One region of the Paraglaciecola sp. 2405UD69-4 genome, then DNA from elsewhere that is predicted to be linked to it. Evidence: predicted binding sites of a transcription regulator. Region 1 holds the regulator's gene; each other region holds the start of a gene.

Region 1 (5,753 bases):
AAAATTTAAACAATCTGCACTTCAAGTGTTAGAAATAGAAAAACAAGCGATTGAACAGTTAACTCAGTATATTGATGACGACTTTACCAAAGCCTGTGAACTCATCATGGCATGTAAAGGTAAGGTGGTGGTGTCTGGTATGGGTAAATCAGGGCACATAGGCCATAAAATATCTGCCACCCTTGCAAGTACCGGTACGCCAGCCTTTTTTATGCATCCAGCGGAAGCCAATCACGGTGACCTTGGAATGCTCACAGAACAAGACATACTGCTCACAATCTCCAACTCAGGAGAAACCGCAGAGCTATTGGCATTAGTACCAGTTGTAAAGCGCCTAGGTGTTACTATTATTGCAATGACATCTAATGTTAATAGTGCTTTAGGGAAATATGCTGACGTTAAACTTTGCGTAAAAGTTGAAAAAGAAGCCTGTTCTCTTGGGCTAGCTCCAACATCCAGCACCACCGCCACATTAGTCATGGGCGACGCCCTTGCAGTAGCCCTATTAGATGCGAGAGGTTTTACATCTGAGGACTTCGCTATGTCTCATCCTGGCGGCTCTTTGGGTAAACGACTATTGTTAAAGCTTGACGATATCATGGTAAAACATGAAGCTTTGCCTTTGGTTTCACCAGATCAAACCTTAAGCACAGCCCTGGTAGAAATATCTAAAAAAGCCCTTGGTATGACGGGTGTTGTAGATGCATCTGGAAAGCTACTGGGCATTTTCACTGATGGTGACCTAAGGCGAGTATTAGACAATAAAATAGACGTACATAAGGTTGCCATTAAAGACATTATGACAAAAAACAGCATCACTGCCTCTTCGGAAATGTTGGCTGCAGAAGTATTGAAATTAATGCAAAAACACAAGATTAATTCATTATTTGTCACAAACAAAGAAGGCATACCTGTGGGCGCAATAAATATGCAACTACTACTTCAAGCTGGAATAATTTAACCATGACAATCGAAACACCCTACGGAAAAGTAGAAAAACAACTATTTGAAAAGCTCTCAGAAATTAAATTATTAGCCTGTGATGTAGATGGAGTATTTTCAGATGGTCGTATATACATGGGCCAAAACGGCGAAGAATTAAAAGCTTTCCATACCCGAGATGGCTACGGGGTCAAAGCTCTCTTGAACATAGGAATTCATGTGGTTGTGATTACTGGCCGCAAATCTAAAATGGTTGAAACCAGAATGACAGCCTTAGGTGTAAAACATATATTGCAAGGCTGTGAAGATAAACAACCTGCACTTGAAGCCTTACAATTAGAGTTAGGCATAAAAGCCGAACAAACCGCTGCCATTGGTGACGATATGCCAGATATGGGGATGTTCAATGCAGCAAGCCTAAATATCTGTGTCAATGACGGTCACCCATTAGTGGCAAGCACTGCAGATTATGTTACACAAACGAAAGGTGGATTTGGCGCTGTTCGAGAAGTGTGTGATTTAATCCTGCTAACTAAAGGGCAACTTACCAATATTCATGGCGCTAGCGTATGAGCCGCCTAACGATTTGTATATTGGTTTTGTTTAGCCTTGCCTTAGGACTGAGTTTACCTGCTTGGCTAGAACAGGAAAAAATAGAAAACTTACCCGAAACTGAAGAAGCTTGGATACCAAACTATCAAGCCAATAAAATGAAGAGCACTTTGTACGACAAGTTTGGGCAGATTAACCATCAGGTATATGCTGAAAAAATGGAGAATTATGACTTACTAGGCTTCACACTTTTCAAGGAACCAAGTTATTTGTTATATGCTCAAACGTTACATTCTTGGCAAGTAGACGCAAAAGAAGGGACGCTATACGAAGATCAAAGGTTACAATTTGAAACAGACGTAAAAGTGACGAGCTTAAGTGAAGAAGGCTATGTACAAACTATTCGCACTAACTTTATCGAAGTAAACTTAACAGATAAGACCATGTATTCTGATCAGGCTGTAGAGATTATTGGCCCGAACTATGTCATTAATAGCAATGGTTTTACCGCAAACTTAGAAACCCAAAAATACGAGTTACTTAACCATGTCAAAACCGTATATCAACCTACTGCGTCACGCTAGCTTACTGGCTGCGTTGCTATTTTCAGCGCAGAGTGTAGCCGGCAAAGATGACTTTAATCAAAAGATTGAATTGTCTTCTTTATATCAGCAAGCAGACGGGATCGCTAAAAAAGCATTCCATGAAGGGAATGTTGTGATAAAACAAGGCTCGTTAGAGCTTAAAGCTGATGAATTAGAGATTGATGCAAGTGCTGGAGACGGCAAAGAAATATTCATTGCCACGGGCAATCCAGCAGAGTACTCCCAACAACAAGAAGACGGCAGTATTGTCACCGCAAAAGCGAACAGAATTGAATATAAGCGTGAGTCACGTGCACTGTCTTTGTCAGGTGGAGCGCAGATTGAACAAAATGCAAGTAGCGTGAAAGGTGAATCTATTGTGTTTAATATGGAACTTGAACAAATTATTGCTCAAGGTGACGAACAAGGCAGCGTGCCAGTCATTACAACTTTTCAGCCCGTCTCCAAAGAAAAGTCAAACGCAAAAAAACAACAGGATAAACAACCTTAATGGCCTTATTAAAAGCTAGCCATTTAGCAAAATCATACAAGTCTCGACAAGTAGTACGGGACGTTAGCCTAGAGGTTTCAACCGGGCAAATAGTTGGTTTACTTGGGCCAAATGGTGCGGGAAAAACTACCACTTTTTATATGATTGTAGGTTTAGTACCTTTAGATAAAGGTGACATTTATATTGATCAACAAGAATTAACCTTACAGCCCATGCATGTGCGTGCTAGGCAAGGTATAGGTTATCTTCCACAGGAAGCATCAATATTTAGAAAGCTCACTGTATACCAAAACCTAATGGCAATATTGCAGACTAGAAAAGAATTGTCTAAAGAACAAAGGGAACAACAAGCAGACGCGCTACTAGATGAATTCAATATCAATCATATTCGTAATAGTCTAGGAATGAGCTTATCAGGTGGCGAAAGACGCCGAGTAGAAATAGCAAGAGCACTAGCAGCAGATCCTGATTTTATACTTTTAGATGAACCTTTTGCAGGGGTTGATCCTATATCAGTTAACGATATTAAAGTCATAATTCAACATTTACGAGACCGTGGTTTAGGTGTTTTAATAACAGACCACAATGTACGGGAAACCTTGGATGTATGCGAAAAAGCTTACATTGTTAGTCACGGTGAATTAATTGCGTCGGGTACGGCGGAAGATGTTTTAAGTGATCAACGTGTAAGAGATGTATACCTAGGTGAACAATTCAGGCTATAGTTAGCACATACGTTAACTCGGCTGATAAACACATTACATTAAATATAAGAAGTGAATGAAACCCTCTTTACAGTTAAAATTTAGCCAACAGCTCACAATGACACCTCAGTTGCAGCAAGCTATCAAGCTGTTGCAGTTGTCTACTTTGGATTTGCAAACTGAAATTCAAGAAGCCCTTGATTCAAATCCATTACTTGAAGTTGAAGAGCAACACGACAATGCCAGTGGCGATAAAGCACTTGAAACCAACCACTCTGCTGACTCAGCAGAGAAATTAAGCGAGCAACAAGAAGTCAACGTTGACAGCGTAGAAGCTGGCGATGCTCTGCAAAATAATGATATCCCTGAAGATTTACCTTTAGACAGCACTTGGGACGAATACCTAAGTGCATCATCTGCCCCAGCTCCAACATCATCCTCATCGAGTTCAGGCTCAGCCAGTGATGATGAACCTGTGTTTCAAGGGGAAACCACAGACAATATTCAAGACCACCTGCTGTGGCAAATGCGCCTCACTCACTTCAGTGAAACAGATGTCGCCATAGCAATGGCCATCATTGACTCTATTGACGAAGCTGGTTATTTAACGATAAGTACAGAAGAAGTGCTAGCCAGCATGGACGATGAAGAAATAGAGTTGGATGAAGTTGAAGTCGTGTTAAAGCGTATTCAGATGTTTGATCCAATTGGCTCAGGTGCGAGAAGCGCACAAGAGTGTTTACTTATTCAACTAAACCAATTTTCTCCTGATACACCTTGGTTAGAAGAAGCCAAGATGTTGATCACCGACTATTGTGATCTCATTGGTAGTAAAGATTATCGAACCTTAATGCGCAAAACCCGCATGAAAGAAGACGAATTACGTGAAGCAATGCGCTTACTACAAACTCTCAACCCAAGACCAGGAACAGCCATAGTTACTGGTGAATCTGAATACGTAATTCCAGATGTATCGGTTGCCAAAAAGAACGGCCGATGGACAGTAGAGCTCAACCCAGACAGCTTACCAAAACTTAATGTAAATCAGCAATATGCGGCCATGAGCAAGAGTGTAAAAAGCTCAACTGACAGTCAGTTTATTCGCTCGCATCTCCAAGAAGCTAAATGGTTTATAAAAAGTGTTGAAAGTCGTAACGACACCCTACTTAAAGTCTCTAATTGCATAGTTCAGCAGCAAATGGGGTTTTTCGAGCATGGTCCAGAAATGATGAAACCTATGGTGTTAAATGATGTTGCCGAAATGGTCGACATGCATGAATCCACCATTTCACGAGTTACTACTCAAAAGTATATGCACACACCACGTGGTATCTTTGAGCTTAAATATTTCTTCTCAAGCCACGTTGCCACAGAAACAGGTGGCGAATGTTCTTCTACGGCTATACGCGCTTTAATTAAGAAGCTAGTCGCAGCAGAAATGCCCAGTAAACCACTAAGTGATAGTAAAATTGCTCAATTGTTGGCCGACCAAGGCATAATGGTCGCGCGGCGGACAATAGCAAAATATCGGGAGTCCTTAATGATACCCCCGTCAAATCAACGTAAGAGCCTACTATAGGCGCATTAAAGAAGGAAAAGGCGATATGCAAATTAACCTTACCGGTCATCATGTAGATATTACAGATTCTTTGAAGAACTACGTCGACACCAAATTCACTAAGTTGGAACGGCATTTCGATCATATCAATAACGTACACGTCATTTTAAATGTAGAAAAGCTAACCCAAAAAGCAGAGGCAACTTTGCACCTCAGTGGTACTGAAGTATTCGCAACATCAGAACATTCTGATATGTATGCTGCGATAGATGGATTAATAGATAAGCTCGATAGACAGGTGTTAAAGTACAAGGAAAAGCTACAACGCCACTAACTTAAATTCCTTACAACAATTAGAATATGCCAATGGAAATTAAAGATATCCTTCACCCTGACTGCACCTTGTGTGCAGTTCAGGGAGCAAGTAAAAAAAGAATCCTGGAACATATCAGTGATATTGCTAGTCAACACTTACTAGAAATAGATCAAGCCACCATTTTATCTTGCCTTATGTGCCGAGAAAAAATGGGTAGCACAGGGATTGGCAATGGCATAGCTTTACCCCATGGGCGCCTTGAAAATCTAGAAGAGGTGATTGCAATAGTTGTTACCAGCGAAACGCCTATCAACTATGAAGCTATAGACAATGCTCCTGTTGATGTTTTTTTTGCAATATTAGTTCCCACAGATAAAGCTTCAGAACACCTTGGTACTTTATCGGCAATTGCCGAAAAACTAACAAATAAAGAAACGCTGAAAATGATGCGTGCCGCCACTACAGACGAAGAACTATTCAAGGCTGTAGTCGAATGAAACTTATCATTACTAGTGGTCGCTCTGGCTCTGGCAAGTCTGTAGTACTAAGATCTCTAGAAGACCTTGGGTATTATTGCGTCGATAAT
Region 2 (5,753 bases), on a different contig from region 1:
CATGTGCGTATTACATATGAGTCTTTGATCACCCCAGAGAGTGTCTATGATTTTGATATAGCTAGCAGAGCCTTGACCCTTAGAAAAATTAAAGAGATACCTTCGGGTTATGATAAAACTCAATATTACACCGAAAGGCTGATGGCTCCAGCCAGAGATGGGGTTGAGGTACCTGTTTCTATTGTTTACAAAAAGGGGTTTAAAAAAGATGCTAGCCAGCCTATGTATTTATATGGTTATGGCGCATATGCAATAGGCATGGAGCCTACCTTTGTGCCAAACACATTAAGTTTACTCGACCGTGGTTTTGCCTTTGCTATTGCCCACGTCAGAGGCGGTGATGAAATGGGATATCAATGGTATTTAGATGGCAAGCTAACTAAACGACAAAACACTTTTAATGACTTTGTGGATGTAGCGCAGTTTTTGATTGACAAAAATTATGTGGCCAAAGGAAATATCTCTATTAGCGGGCGCAGTGCGGGTGGCGAGTTAATGGGCGCTGTGGTAAATCAAGCGCCTGAGCTTTGGCGTTCGGTTAAGCTAGGCGTACCTTTTGTTGATGTATTAAATACTATGTTAGATGCAAGCTTACCTTTAACGCCGCCAGAGTGGAGTGAGTGGGGCAATCCAATTACTAGTAAAGCTTCTTTTGAATATATAAAGAGTTATTCACCCTACGATAATATAGAGGCGAAAGCCTATCCTCCTATGTTTGTCACCGGTGGCTTAAATGATCCTAGAGTGACCTATTGGGAGCCTGCCAAATGGACAGCTAAATTACGAGCCACAAAAACTGATAAAAACCTGTTAGTCATGCGCATGAATATGGGTGCTGGACATTTTTCTAATACAGGGCGATATGTACAATTAAAAGACTCAGCAGAAGAATACGCATTCACGCTTTTGGCACATGGCATAAAAGAATAATGTTTTTATGGAATTATTCGAAGGTGTCATCGTTCTAATATAAAAATAACCACAGTCTGTGGCAAACCAAGGTTTGCCTTATAGCACTATGAGGAAAAAGAATTTTATGACTAATAAAAGTTACACCCCCCCTAAAGTTTGGACATGGGATGCGAGTAGTGGCGGTAAATTTGCCAATATCAATCGCCCTATAGCAGGTGCTACCCATGATAAAACCTTACCAGTTGGTAAGCATCCTTTACAGTTACATTCATTAGCTACGCCCAATGGTGTAAAGGTTACCGTGATGTTAGAAGAGTTATTGGCTGCTGGTATTAAAGATGCTGAGTACGACGCCTACATAGTAAATATTATGGAGGGTGATCAATTTGGTAGTGACTTTGTCGATATTAACCCTAATTCAAAAATCCCCGCACTTATGGACAACAGCACCTCGCCTCCTACTCGTGTTTTTGAATCTGGGGCTATTCTGTTGTACCTAGCTGAAAAATTTAATGCCTTTTTACCTAGTGATCCAGCTAGAAAGCCAGAGTGTTTATCTTGGTTGTTTTGGCAAATGGGCAGTGCGCCTATGCTAGGAGGTGGCTTTGGACACTTTTACGCTTATGCGCCAGAAAAATACGAATACCCGATTAACCGTTATGCTATGGAAATTAAACGCCAACTAGATGTTTTAGACCGACAATTAGCTGATAACGAATTTATCTGTGGTGATGAGTACACCATAGCCGATATGGCTATTTGGCCTTGGTATGGTGTTTTAGTGCTTGGCAAACTCTACGATGCAGCAGAGTTTTTACAAGTCGACACCTATAAGAATGTCGTTCGCTGGGCTAAGCAAATTGATGCCAGAGCAGCTGTTAAAAGAGGGAAAATGGTTAACAGAACCTGGGGAGATCCAGCCGAGCAGTTACACCAGCGCAATGATGCTAGTGATTTTGAAAATAAAACCCAAGACAAAATGGAGGGAGAGGGAGTTAAAACCCTATAATTGTTCCTGCCTATTTGCCCCATATTTTATGGGGCATAGTTTTTCTATAGTAAAGCTTCCTTTTTCTACTTTCTTAATTAAATAGAAATGTTGTGTTTAAAAACTGCGCACTTTTGAGGTGCGTTATGAACTATTTTTGATCTGTGGCATTTATTCTTTTTAGATTAGTTGGCGTTTATTTGGGGGATTGTTTAACCGGGAGTGCCTATTTGTATTGGCTTTAAACGCCAATTTTATTATAAAAAAAGTGATTGGCCCAAACTTTGCTTTGGTAAATCTGAATCAAAGCCAATAGTGGCTTAAAATAAAAGATTCACAGGATAACGACGTCCATAAGTTCATTAGCTAGCGCTAGTGAGTTTATGGACGTTTTTTTTTGCTAAAAATCACACATTAAACTTAAAAATAAAAATCAGGAGTTGAGAATGTCTTACTTAGAACCCAAAGAATTTGCTACCAAAATGGTAGATGCTGGTGAACAGAAAATTTTCATGTCTACCAAAGATACACTTGTTAGAGCCTTTATGGCTGGAGCAATCTTAGCTCTAGCAGCGTTTTTCGCAATTACCGTGATTATAAAAACAGGCAGTCCAATACTTGGAGCTGTACTTTTTCCTGTTGGCTTTATCATGCTGTACTTGATGAAATATGACTTATTAACTGGGGTATTTACATTAGTACCTCTTGCCGTTATTGACAAAAGACCTGGTTGTACTATTCAAGGTATGCTGCGTAACTGGGGATTAGTTTTTTGTGGAAACTTTGCAGGTGCATTAACGACAGCATTTTTTGCGTCTTTCATTTTAACTTATGGTTATCAGATTGATGGCGGTATCATTGCTGAAAAAGTATCGTCAATCGGTGAGTCAAGAACCTTAGGCTATAAAGAGCAAGGTTTAGGTGGTTGGTTTACTATCTTTATCCGCGGCATGTTATGTAACTGGATGGTATCTATGGGCGTAGTTGGCGCTATGATCTCTACTTCTGCTGGCGCTAAAATGGCTGCTATGTGGATGCCAATCATGCTGTTCTTCTTTATGGTATTTGAGCACTCAATTGTAAACATGTTCTTGTTCCCATTCTCTATGATAATGGGTGGAGCATTTGAGATAAGTGATTACTTTATCTGGAATGAAATCCCTACTGCTTTAGGTAACCTTGCTGGTGGATTTTTACTTGTAGGTTTACCTATTTACTTCACTCATGTTCGTGAAAGTAAAGCCCGTAACGCTTAATTTCCCTTTGGTGCTTGCTATAGTTAATTCAGTTCAACAGCCTGTTTTACTCATAGCAAGTATCATTTTTTATTTACTAAAAAGTGAGTAATATTATGGACCGTAATCAAGTTACCGAACTCATTGTTTTACAAAAACAAATTAAGAACCTAACTTGGCCACAACTAGCTGAAGCAGTAGGTCAGAGTAAAGAGTGGACTACCGCAGCTTTGTTAGGTCAAATGACATTAACAGCTGAGCAGGCAGCAACCGTAGGTGAGCTACTAGACTTACCTCCTGCAGCTGTTGCACAGTTGCAAGTGGTACCTTATAAAGGCTCCCTGCCTACAGCAGTGCCAACAGATCCACTTATTTATAGATTTTATGAGTTGGTTAATGTTTATGGCACAACGTTTAAAGCGCTAATTCATGAAGAGTTTGGCGATGGGATAATGAGTGCAATCGATTTTGATATGGACTTAAGCCGCAAGGAAGATCCAAAAGGTGATAGAGTTAAAATCACCATGACAGGTAAGTTTTTACCTTATAAAAGTTATTAAATTATAGTGTAAATAGTAAGGAGCCTCACACCATGCCCAGTCAATTAGTTGTATCGGTTGGGCAGTATTCTGACAAAGGCCGCAAAGCTGTAAATCAGGATTTTTATGGTGTGATGGTGCCTTCAGAGCCCCAGCTATCCACTAAAGGAATTGTTGCTGCTATCGCAGATGGTATAAGCAGTAGCGACGTTAGTCATATTGCCAGTGAATCTTCAGTTAGAAGTTTATTAGAAGATTATTATTGCACTTCTGAAACCTGGTCCGTTAAAAAGTCTGCAGAGCGGGTACTTACCGCAAACAACACTTGGTTACACTCTCAAACTGAAAAAAGCGAACATAGATTTGATAAAAATAAGGGCTATGTTTGTACCTTAAGTGCCTTAGTTATTAAATCTAACACAGCTTATACTTTTCATATTGGTGATAGCCGTATTTTTCACTTTCGTGATGGTAATGCAAGTGTATTAACTGAAGACCATCGTACTTGGGTTTCTAATGAGCAAAGCTATTTAAGCCGTGCAATGGGCATGTTTCGCCAACTAGAATTAGATCATAGCTCTCTTCAACTAGAAACTGGTGATGTTTTTATACTGGCTACCGATGGCGTTTATGAGTGTGTGGATAAAGACCTAATGTACGAGATTGTTGGCTTAAATGCCGACAACTTAGACGAAGCTGCTGCTAAAATAGCTGATTATGCGTTAAGTGAGGGTAGCGATGATAATCTCAGTGTACAAGTTATAAGAGTCGATGGCCTACCCAGCCAAGATGCTATTGAGCGTATTAAAGAGCTCACTGAGTTACCTTTTCCTCCGGTTATGGATGTGAGAGAAGAATTTGATGGATTTAAAATATTACGAGTATTGTACTCAACTAGTCGCAGCCACGTTTATTTAGCTGAAGATTTAATGGGAGAGTCTAGTTTACCTGTGGTGATAAAGGCGCCATCCATAGATTTAAAAGATGAGCCTTCTCACCTCGAACGATTTTCAATGGAGGAGTGGATTGCCAAGCGTATAAGCAGTGCTCATGTGCTTAAACCATGTGAGGTTACGCGCAAACGCCATTTTTTGTTTACGGCTTTTGAATATATTGAGGGGCAAACTCTTACGCAATGGATGCGTGATAACCCTAAACCTAGTTTACAAAGTGTTAGGGAAATAGTTGCGCAAATCGCCACTGGATTGCAAGCCTTCCACCGCTTAGAAATGTTGCACCAAGATATACGCCCAGAAAATATCATGATAGATAAGGCGGGAGTGGTAAAAATAATTGATTTTGGCTCAACTAAAGTGGCCGGCCTAATGGAAATGACACAGTCAATTGAGCATGACAGTATTTTAGGGACGGTGCAATACACAGCCCCAGAGTATTTTTTAGGTGAAGTGGGCACTTCTAAATCGGATTTGTTTTCTTTAGCTGTTATCACCTACCAGATGTTAACTGGTAAGTTACCCTATGGAATTAAAGCTTCTCTAGCTCGAACTAAATCAGCTCAGAAAAAATTACACTATCAATCAGCCCTGCATGATGAAAGAGAAATTCCAGCCTGGGTAGATGACACCTTGAGAAAAGCGCTACACCCAAACCCTTATAAACGTTATCAAGAATTATCAGAATTCATTTTTGATTTAAGCCAACCTAGTAAAAGCTTTTTAAGTAAAACTAAGCCGCCTCTCATTGAAAGAGATCCTGTTATTTTTTGGCAAAGCATTTGCGTAATTTTGGTGCTAATTATCTTAGGATTGTTAGCAAAATAACATTTGTCACTCTATGTAAAAATCAAACGTATTTTGACATAATGGAGAATTTTGCAAGGTATCTGCTGTTAATGGCATGTATTTAGTGGTTACGGAAAGGTTTAGTATGTTTGATGATAATGCATTAACAGATACAAAAATGGTGGTTTTAGTGGTGGAGGATGACCCACTAAGTGCAATGATTTCGATGCAAGCTTTGTCTGATATTTATGAAGCTCACCATGTCCATAATGGTTTAGAAGCCATAGTGTTTTGCCAAGAGTCTCCCCCTGACTTGGTGTTGATGGATATCAATATG
Region 3 (5,753 bases), on a different contig from region 1:
CTAAAAACTGTAATTGTTGGTCTGGGGTTTCAAGCCAAGCCTGTTGCTTTTTATCAGCGGTTGCTTTTTTTGAAAAGAAAACGTCAACGCCTTCACTGGTATATCCCATAGATTGCAACTCCATCATACTGAGGGTAATAGCGATCATGCCAGGCTTATAGTCGGCAAGAGCTTGGATAGGAATACTTTTTGAGGATAAAAATACAGACAAAGCCTGATAGGTATCTGCATTTAACACCTTATCTATAGTGGTACCATCACTAAAGGTCATTGTCGTCATCATTTTTTGAGCGAACTCTGGTTGGCCCACTGCTACCATATCTGTCTCAAATACTAACTTACTACTTAGTTGATAGGCCGTGTCATATTCTTTAGGTAAAGGGTAATCATCGGGGGTTAAAATATGAATAGTACCAGCGATAAATAGACTATGATTTGCTGAGGATACTTTCCAAACAGAAGCTGCCTGGATCTGTGATACAAAGGCTAATCCAAGGAACGACAAAAGGGCTCTAAAAAACGTCATGTAGAATCTAGTCCAACTTATTGGGAGGTTTAATTTACACAGAGAATACTGGTTTTATTGAGCATATGCCAATGCACTTTTTGAAACTCACAAGCTATTAGTCGGCTATTAAATTTAAGAACGACAATAACCATACTATTTGTGCGCCAATTTGGTGCTATTGCACTAAATTATCAAAGAAAACCCTTGTATACTTAAGTTTAATATTTATAAGTTATTGAATAATAGCGGTTTTAATTTTGGCATTCTTTGTGCTTTGTTTAAAACAGGAAAACACAATATTATTTTACAATCGTTTACTTTTCATAAATGCGTGCAAAGTAAATCGGCAAAGAAGCCCACAGGTTCAAGTCTCTTGAATTACCCGTGGGCTTTTTTTTTGTTTCAAAAAAGGCCAGAGGTGACCCGATGTCAAGTTTGATAAATGCAAATAACGCACAAAAAATGCGAGTAGTGGTAGTAGGTAATGGAATGGTTGGCCATTACTTTGTTGATGAACTAATTAAGGCAAATAAAGCTGATGATGATATCCAAATAGATGTTACGGTTTTATCAGCAGAGCCAAGACTAGCCTATGACCGTGTACATTTATCAGAGTATTTCAGCGGAAAGACTGCTGAAGAATTGGCTTTGACTACTCCAGAGTATTACGAGCAGAATAATATTAACTTTGCCCTAAGTGCAAAAGTTGTCAATATTAATAAACTGGCAAAAACAGTGACGACTGAGTCGGGCGATGTTTATGAATACGACAAGCTAGTTTTGTCTACAGGCTCGTACCCATTTGTACCTCCTATCCCTGGAAATGACCAACCACATTGTTTGGTTTATCGAACTATTGAAGATTTAGAGAATATCAGTGCATCATCTGCTGTCAGTAAAGTGGGTGTGGTAGTAGGCGGTGGTTTATTAGGCCTAGAAGCTGCTAACGCATTAAAAGAAGCTGGATTACAAACTCACGTTGTAGAATTTGCACCGCAACTCATGGCTGTACAAGTTGATGTGGGCGGTGGACGTTTATTACGTAGTAAAATCGAAAATCTTGGGGTGCAAGTTCATACTCAAAAAGCCACTCAAGTCATCGAAAAAGGTGATGTATGCCGCTATAAAATGGTTTTCGCAGATGGCACTGAATTAGAAACAGACATGATTTTGTTTTCTGCTGGTATACGTCCATCAGATGCTTTAGCTAGAGAGTTTGACATTGAAATAGGGCCTAGAGGCGGCATAGTCGTAAACGATCAATGTTTGACCAGTGATGCAGACATATATGCAATTGGTGAATGTGCTCTTTGGAATAACTTCATCTTTGGTTTGGTTGCACCTGGTTACACTATGGCTAGAGCTGCTGCGAGTCATATTATTGGTGGTGACTTGACTTTCCAAGGCGCTGATATGAGTACCAAGCTTAAACTTATGGGAGTAGAAGTTGGCTCTATAGGCGATGCCCATGCAAAAACTGAAGGCTCTCTATGTTACACATACGAAAATCAACCTGATGAAGTCTATAAGAAAATAGTGATTGATGCCGAGCAAAAGAAATTGCTTGGTTCTGTATTGATAGGCGACACCAGTGACTACGATACCTTATTGCAATACGCGTTAAATGACATTGAGTTACCAGCCAACCCAGAAAGCCTTATCTTGCCCTCTAGTGGTGATGCGCCAGTTGGTTTAGGCCCAGACGCACTGCCAGATACTGCTACGATTTGTTCTTGTCACAATGTTTCAAAAGGCGACATTATCGAAGCTGTTGATCAAGGCGCTTGTGATGTCAGTACAGTTAAAGGGTGCACTAAAGCTGGTACTGGTTGTGGTGGTTGTGCTGCCTTGCTGAAAACGGTTGTTGATAGCGAACTAGAAAAGCGAGGAGTCGAAGTAAAAAAGGACATATGTGAACATTTCGCTTACTCGCGCCAAGAATTGTTTCACCTTATAAAAGTTGGCGGCATTAAAACTTTCGAAGAGCTTTTGAGTAAACATGGAACAGGGCTAGGGTGTGAAATTTGTAAGCCTGCGGCTGGCTCTATACTCGCATCAGTTTGGAACGATTATATTCTTAAACCAGACCATGTCAGCTTGCAAGATACTAACGATACTTACCTCGGAAACATGCAAAAAGACGGCACTTATTCAGTCGTACCTCGTATGCCAGGGGGAGAAGTCACTCCAGATAAACTGATAGCGTTAGGTCAAATTGCCAAAGAATACAAGCTGTATACCAAGGTGACCGGTGGAACACGTATCGATTTGTTTGGTGCGCGTGTTGATCAATTACCAGATATTTGGGAAAAGCTTGTCAAAGCCGGATTTGAAACGGGTCATGCCTACGCTAAAGCATTAAGAACCGTTAAGTCTTGTGTAGGAAGTACTTGGTGTCGTTACGGTGTGCAAGACTCAGTTGGTACCGCAGTAGACCTAGAGAACCGTTATAAAGGTTTACGTGCTCCTCATAAGATTAAATTTGGTGTGTCAGGGTGTACCCGTGAATGTGCCGAGGCCCAAGGTAAAGACATAGGAGTTATCGCAACCGAAAATGGTTGGAACCTATACGTATGTGGTAATGGTGGTATGAAGCCCCGTCATGCAGACTTGTTTGCTACAGATCTAGATACCGAAACCTTAGTGAAGTATATCGACAGAGTTCTAATGTTCTATGTACGTACAGCTGACCGTTTACAACGTACGTCAGTATGGATGGAGAACTTAGAAGGTGGCTTAGAATATTTACAAAAGGTTGTCATTGAAGACTCTTTAGGCCTAGGTGCTGAATTAGAAGCTGCAATGCAAAATGTTGTTGATACTTACCAATGTGAGTGGAAAACCACTATTGAAAATGAGCAGTCCTTAAAACGTTTCCGTCAATTCGTTAACAGCGAAGATAAAGATATGAATATTGTTTTTGTTGAAGAGCGTCAGCAAATTCGTCCTGCAACTGAGCAAGAAAAGCTCGAGTTTAGCGATGCCCAAGTTGAAAAATTGGCAACAGAATTAGTTTAAGGAGACTCTCAATGACTACACAAAATAATTGGACAACAGTATGTAGCGATACTGACCTAGTTGATAACTCTGGTGTTTGTGCCTTAGTAAACAATAAGCAAATAGCTATTTATAAGTTTAAAACGGGAAATCAAGAGCAGATATTTGCATCAAGTAACTGGTGCCCATTTGGTAAGGCGAATGTATTGTATCGTGGTTTACTTGGGTCTGTTCAAGACAAGAAGGTCATAATATCTCCTCTGTACAAGCAAAGGTTTTGTTTAGAAACAGGGGAATGCCTGGATGACGACAAGGTAACGTTGGCTGTTTACCCAGTTCGTATTGAACAAAATCAAGTGCAGTTACAGTTGGCAGATTAAGTTATGTTGAATAGCCCATCTATTAAAGGCCAAAGTAAAAATGCCAGTGCTTCTTTAGCTACCACAACCTGTCCTTATTGTGGGGTAGGTTGTGGTGTGGACGTCAATCTTGATACAAAAGGTAAATTGTTATCGGTAACAGGTAGTTCGGATCACCCAGCAAACTTTGGTCGTTTGTGTGTTAAAGGCAGTAAATTGCTAGAGACAAACTCAGCAGATGGGCGTTTACTTTATCCAACTATTATGGGTGAAAGGGCCAGTTGGGATGAGGCTATAGAAAAAGTAGCCAATAAGTTCAATGAAGTCATTGCAAAGCATGGTCCAGATTCAGTGGCATTTTATGTTTCAGGGCAATTGTTGACCGAAGATTATTATGTCGCCAACAAACTTATGAAGGGATATATAGGCAGTGCCAATATAGACACTAACTCTCGCTTGTGCATGTCTTCAGCGGTTGCCGCATATAAACGAGCATTTGGTGCTGATGCAGTGCCATGCTGTTATGAAGATTTAGAACTTACAGAGTTGTTGGTGTTGGTAGGCTCTAATGCTGCTTGGACCCATCCAGTCTTGTTTCAGCGTATAGAGCGCGCCAAGAAAATCAACCCAGATATGAAGGTTGTCATTATAGACCCACGTCGCACTGCCAGTGCTGAAATAGCGGATTTACACCTAGCTATAAAACCAGGTACAGATGTTGCGCTTTTCAACGGTTTACTACACTTTTTATCAAATGAAGCTGGGCTAGATAAGGATTATATTAATGCGTATACCCAAGGGTTTGAACAGGTTTTAGAAAGTTGCAAAGGTGCAACCCTTAATGTTACTGCAAAACTATGTGATGTTTCAGTGGTGGATTTGACAAACTTTTATCAAATGTTTTTAAGCAAAGATAAAGTTATTACCGCTTATTGTATGGGAGTAAATCAGTCGACATCTGGAACAGATAAAGCCAACACCATAATTAATTGTCACCTAGCAACAGGAAAACTTGGAAAAGAAGGCTGCGGTCCATTTTCGTTAACGGGTCAACCCAATGCAATGGGTGGGCGCGAAGTAGGTGGCTTAGCTAATATGTTGGCCTGTCATATGGATATTGATAATCCTGAGCACCGCCAGACAGTTCAAAGCTATTGGGACTCACCTAGTATTCCTACCAAGACAGGCTTGAAAGCCGTGGATATGTTTGACGACATTAATCAAGGCAAAGTAAAAGCAGTGTGGATTATGGCAACCAACCCTATGGTAAGTATGCCAAATAGGCAAAAAATAGCCAAAGCCTTAGCCAAGTGTGAATTAGTGGTGGTTTCTGATTGCGTTGAGAAAAATGATACCTTAAATTTTGCTCATGTTGCTTTGCCTGCTACTGGTTGGTCCGAAAAAGACGGTACAGTTACCAATTCAGAGCGACGAATTTCAAGGCAAAGGGGCTTGATGCCAGCCACTGGTGAAGCCAAACACGATTGGCAAATTATATGTAATGTTGCAAAGGCAATGGGATTTGACTCTGGGTTTAACTTCAGCAACCCAAGTGAAATTTTTGCTGAATATACTGGCCTTACTGCATTTAATAATAATCAATCTCGAGACTTAGATTTGTCTGGTCTTAGCGGTATGTCTGAGACAGAGTATAACCGTTTAAAGCCTATCCAATGGCCTGTCGTAAATAGTGAAACACATAAAGATCTTGTTGGTACAAAGCGCTTATTTACAGACGGTAAGTTTTATACCGCTAGTGGTAAAGCACAGTTTGTTGCAACAGGTTACACCCCCGCAGAGCAAATAACGTCTGATGAATTTCCATTTATTTTAAATAGTGGCCGAGTTCGAGATCAGTGGCACACTATGACCCGAACCGGTAAAACTGC

Evidence for each region. Region 1 encodes sigma-54, which starts transcription at its own class of promoters, with help from an activator protein. Its sites were predicted from a motif close to GTTGGCACGNNNNTNGNNT; they were not measured.
Region 2: a site for sigma-54 is predicted at 2,172-2,190, ahead of ACMUMK_RS03995 (formate/nitrite transporter family protein). Genes of this name have one in related genera too.
Region 3: a site for sigma-54 is predicted at 765-783, ahead of nirB (nitrite reductase large subunit NirB). Genes of this name have one in related genera too.

What each region holds. Positions count from the first base shown of each region.
Region 1 covers NZ_JBLIXM010000003.1:151,646-157,398, reverse strand. Annotated here, with positions in the region: gene ACMUMK_RS12895 (KpsF/GutQ family sugar-phosphate isomerase) at 1-961, shown strand, start outside; gene kdsC (3-deoxy-manno-octulosonate-8-phosphatase KdsC) at 964-1,515, shown strand; gene lptC (LPS export ABC transporter periplasmic protein LptC) at 1,512-2,078, shown strand; gene lptA (lipopolysaccharide transport periplasmic protein LptA) at 2,041-2,589, shown strand; gene lptB (LPS export ABC transporter ATP-binding protein) at 2,589-3,314, shown strand; gene ACMUMK_RS12870 (RNA polymerase factor sigma-54) at 3,370-4,872, shown strand; gene hpf (ribosome hibernation promoting factor) at 4,898-5,185, shown strand; gene ptsN (PTS IIA-like nitrogen regulatory protein PtsN) at 5,218-5,664, shown strand; gene rapZ (RNase adapter RapZ) at 5,661-5,753, shown strand, end outside.
Region 2 covers NZ_JBLIXM010000001.1:883,296-889,048, forward strand. Annotated here, with positions in the region: gene ACMUMK_RS03985 (S9 family peptidase) at 1-930, shown strand, start outside; gene yghU (glutathione-dependent disulfide-bond oxidoreductase) at 1,037-1,921, shown strand; gene ACMUMK_RS03995 (formate/nitrite transporter family protein) at 2,347-3,156, shown strand; gene cynS (cyanase) at 3,252-3,695, shown strand; gene ACMUMK_RS04005 (protein kinase domain-containing protein) at 3,728-5,455, shown strand; gene ACMUMK_RS04010 (diguanylate cyclase domain-containing protein) at 5,562-5,753, shown strand, end outside.
Region 3 covers NZ_JBLIXM010000002.1:146,064-151,816, forward strand. Annotated here, with positions in the region: gene ACMUMK_RS07210 (TraB/GumN family protein) at 1-526, opposite strand, end outside; gene nirB (nitrite reductase large subunit NirB) at 935-3,526, shown strand; gene nirD (nitrite reductase small subunit NirD) at 3,538-3,885, shown strand; gene ACMUMK_RS07225 (molybdopterin-dependent oxidoreductase) at 3,889-5,753, shown strand, end outside.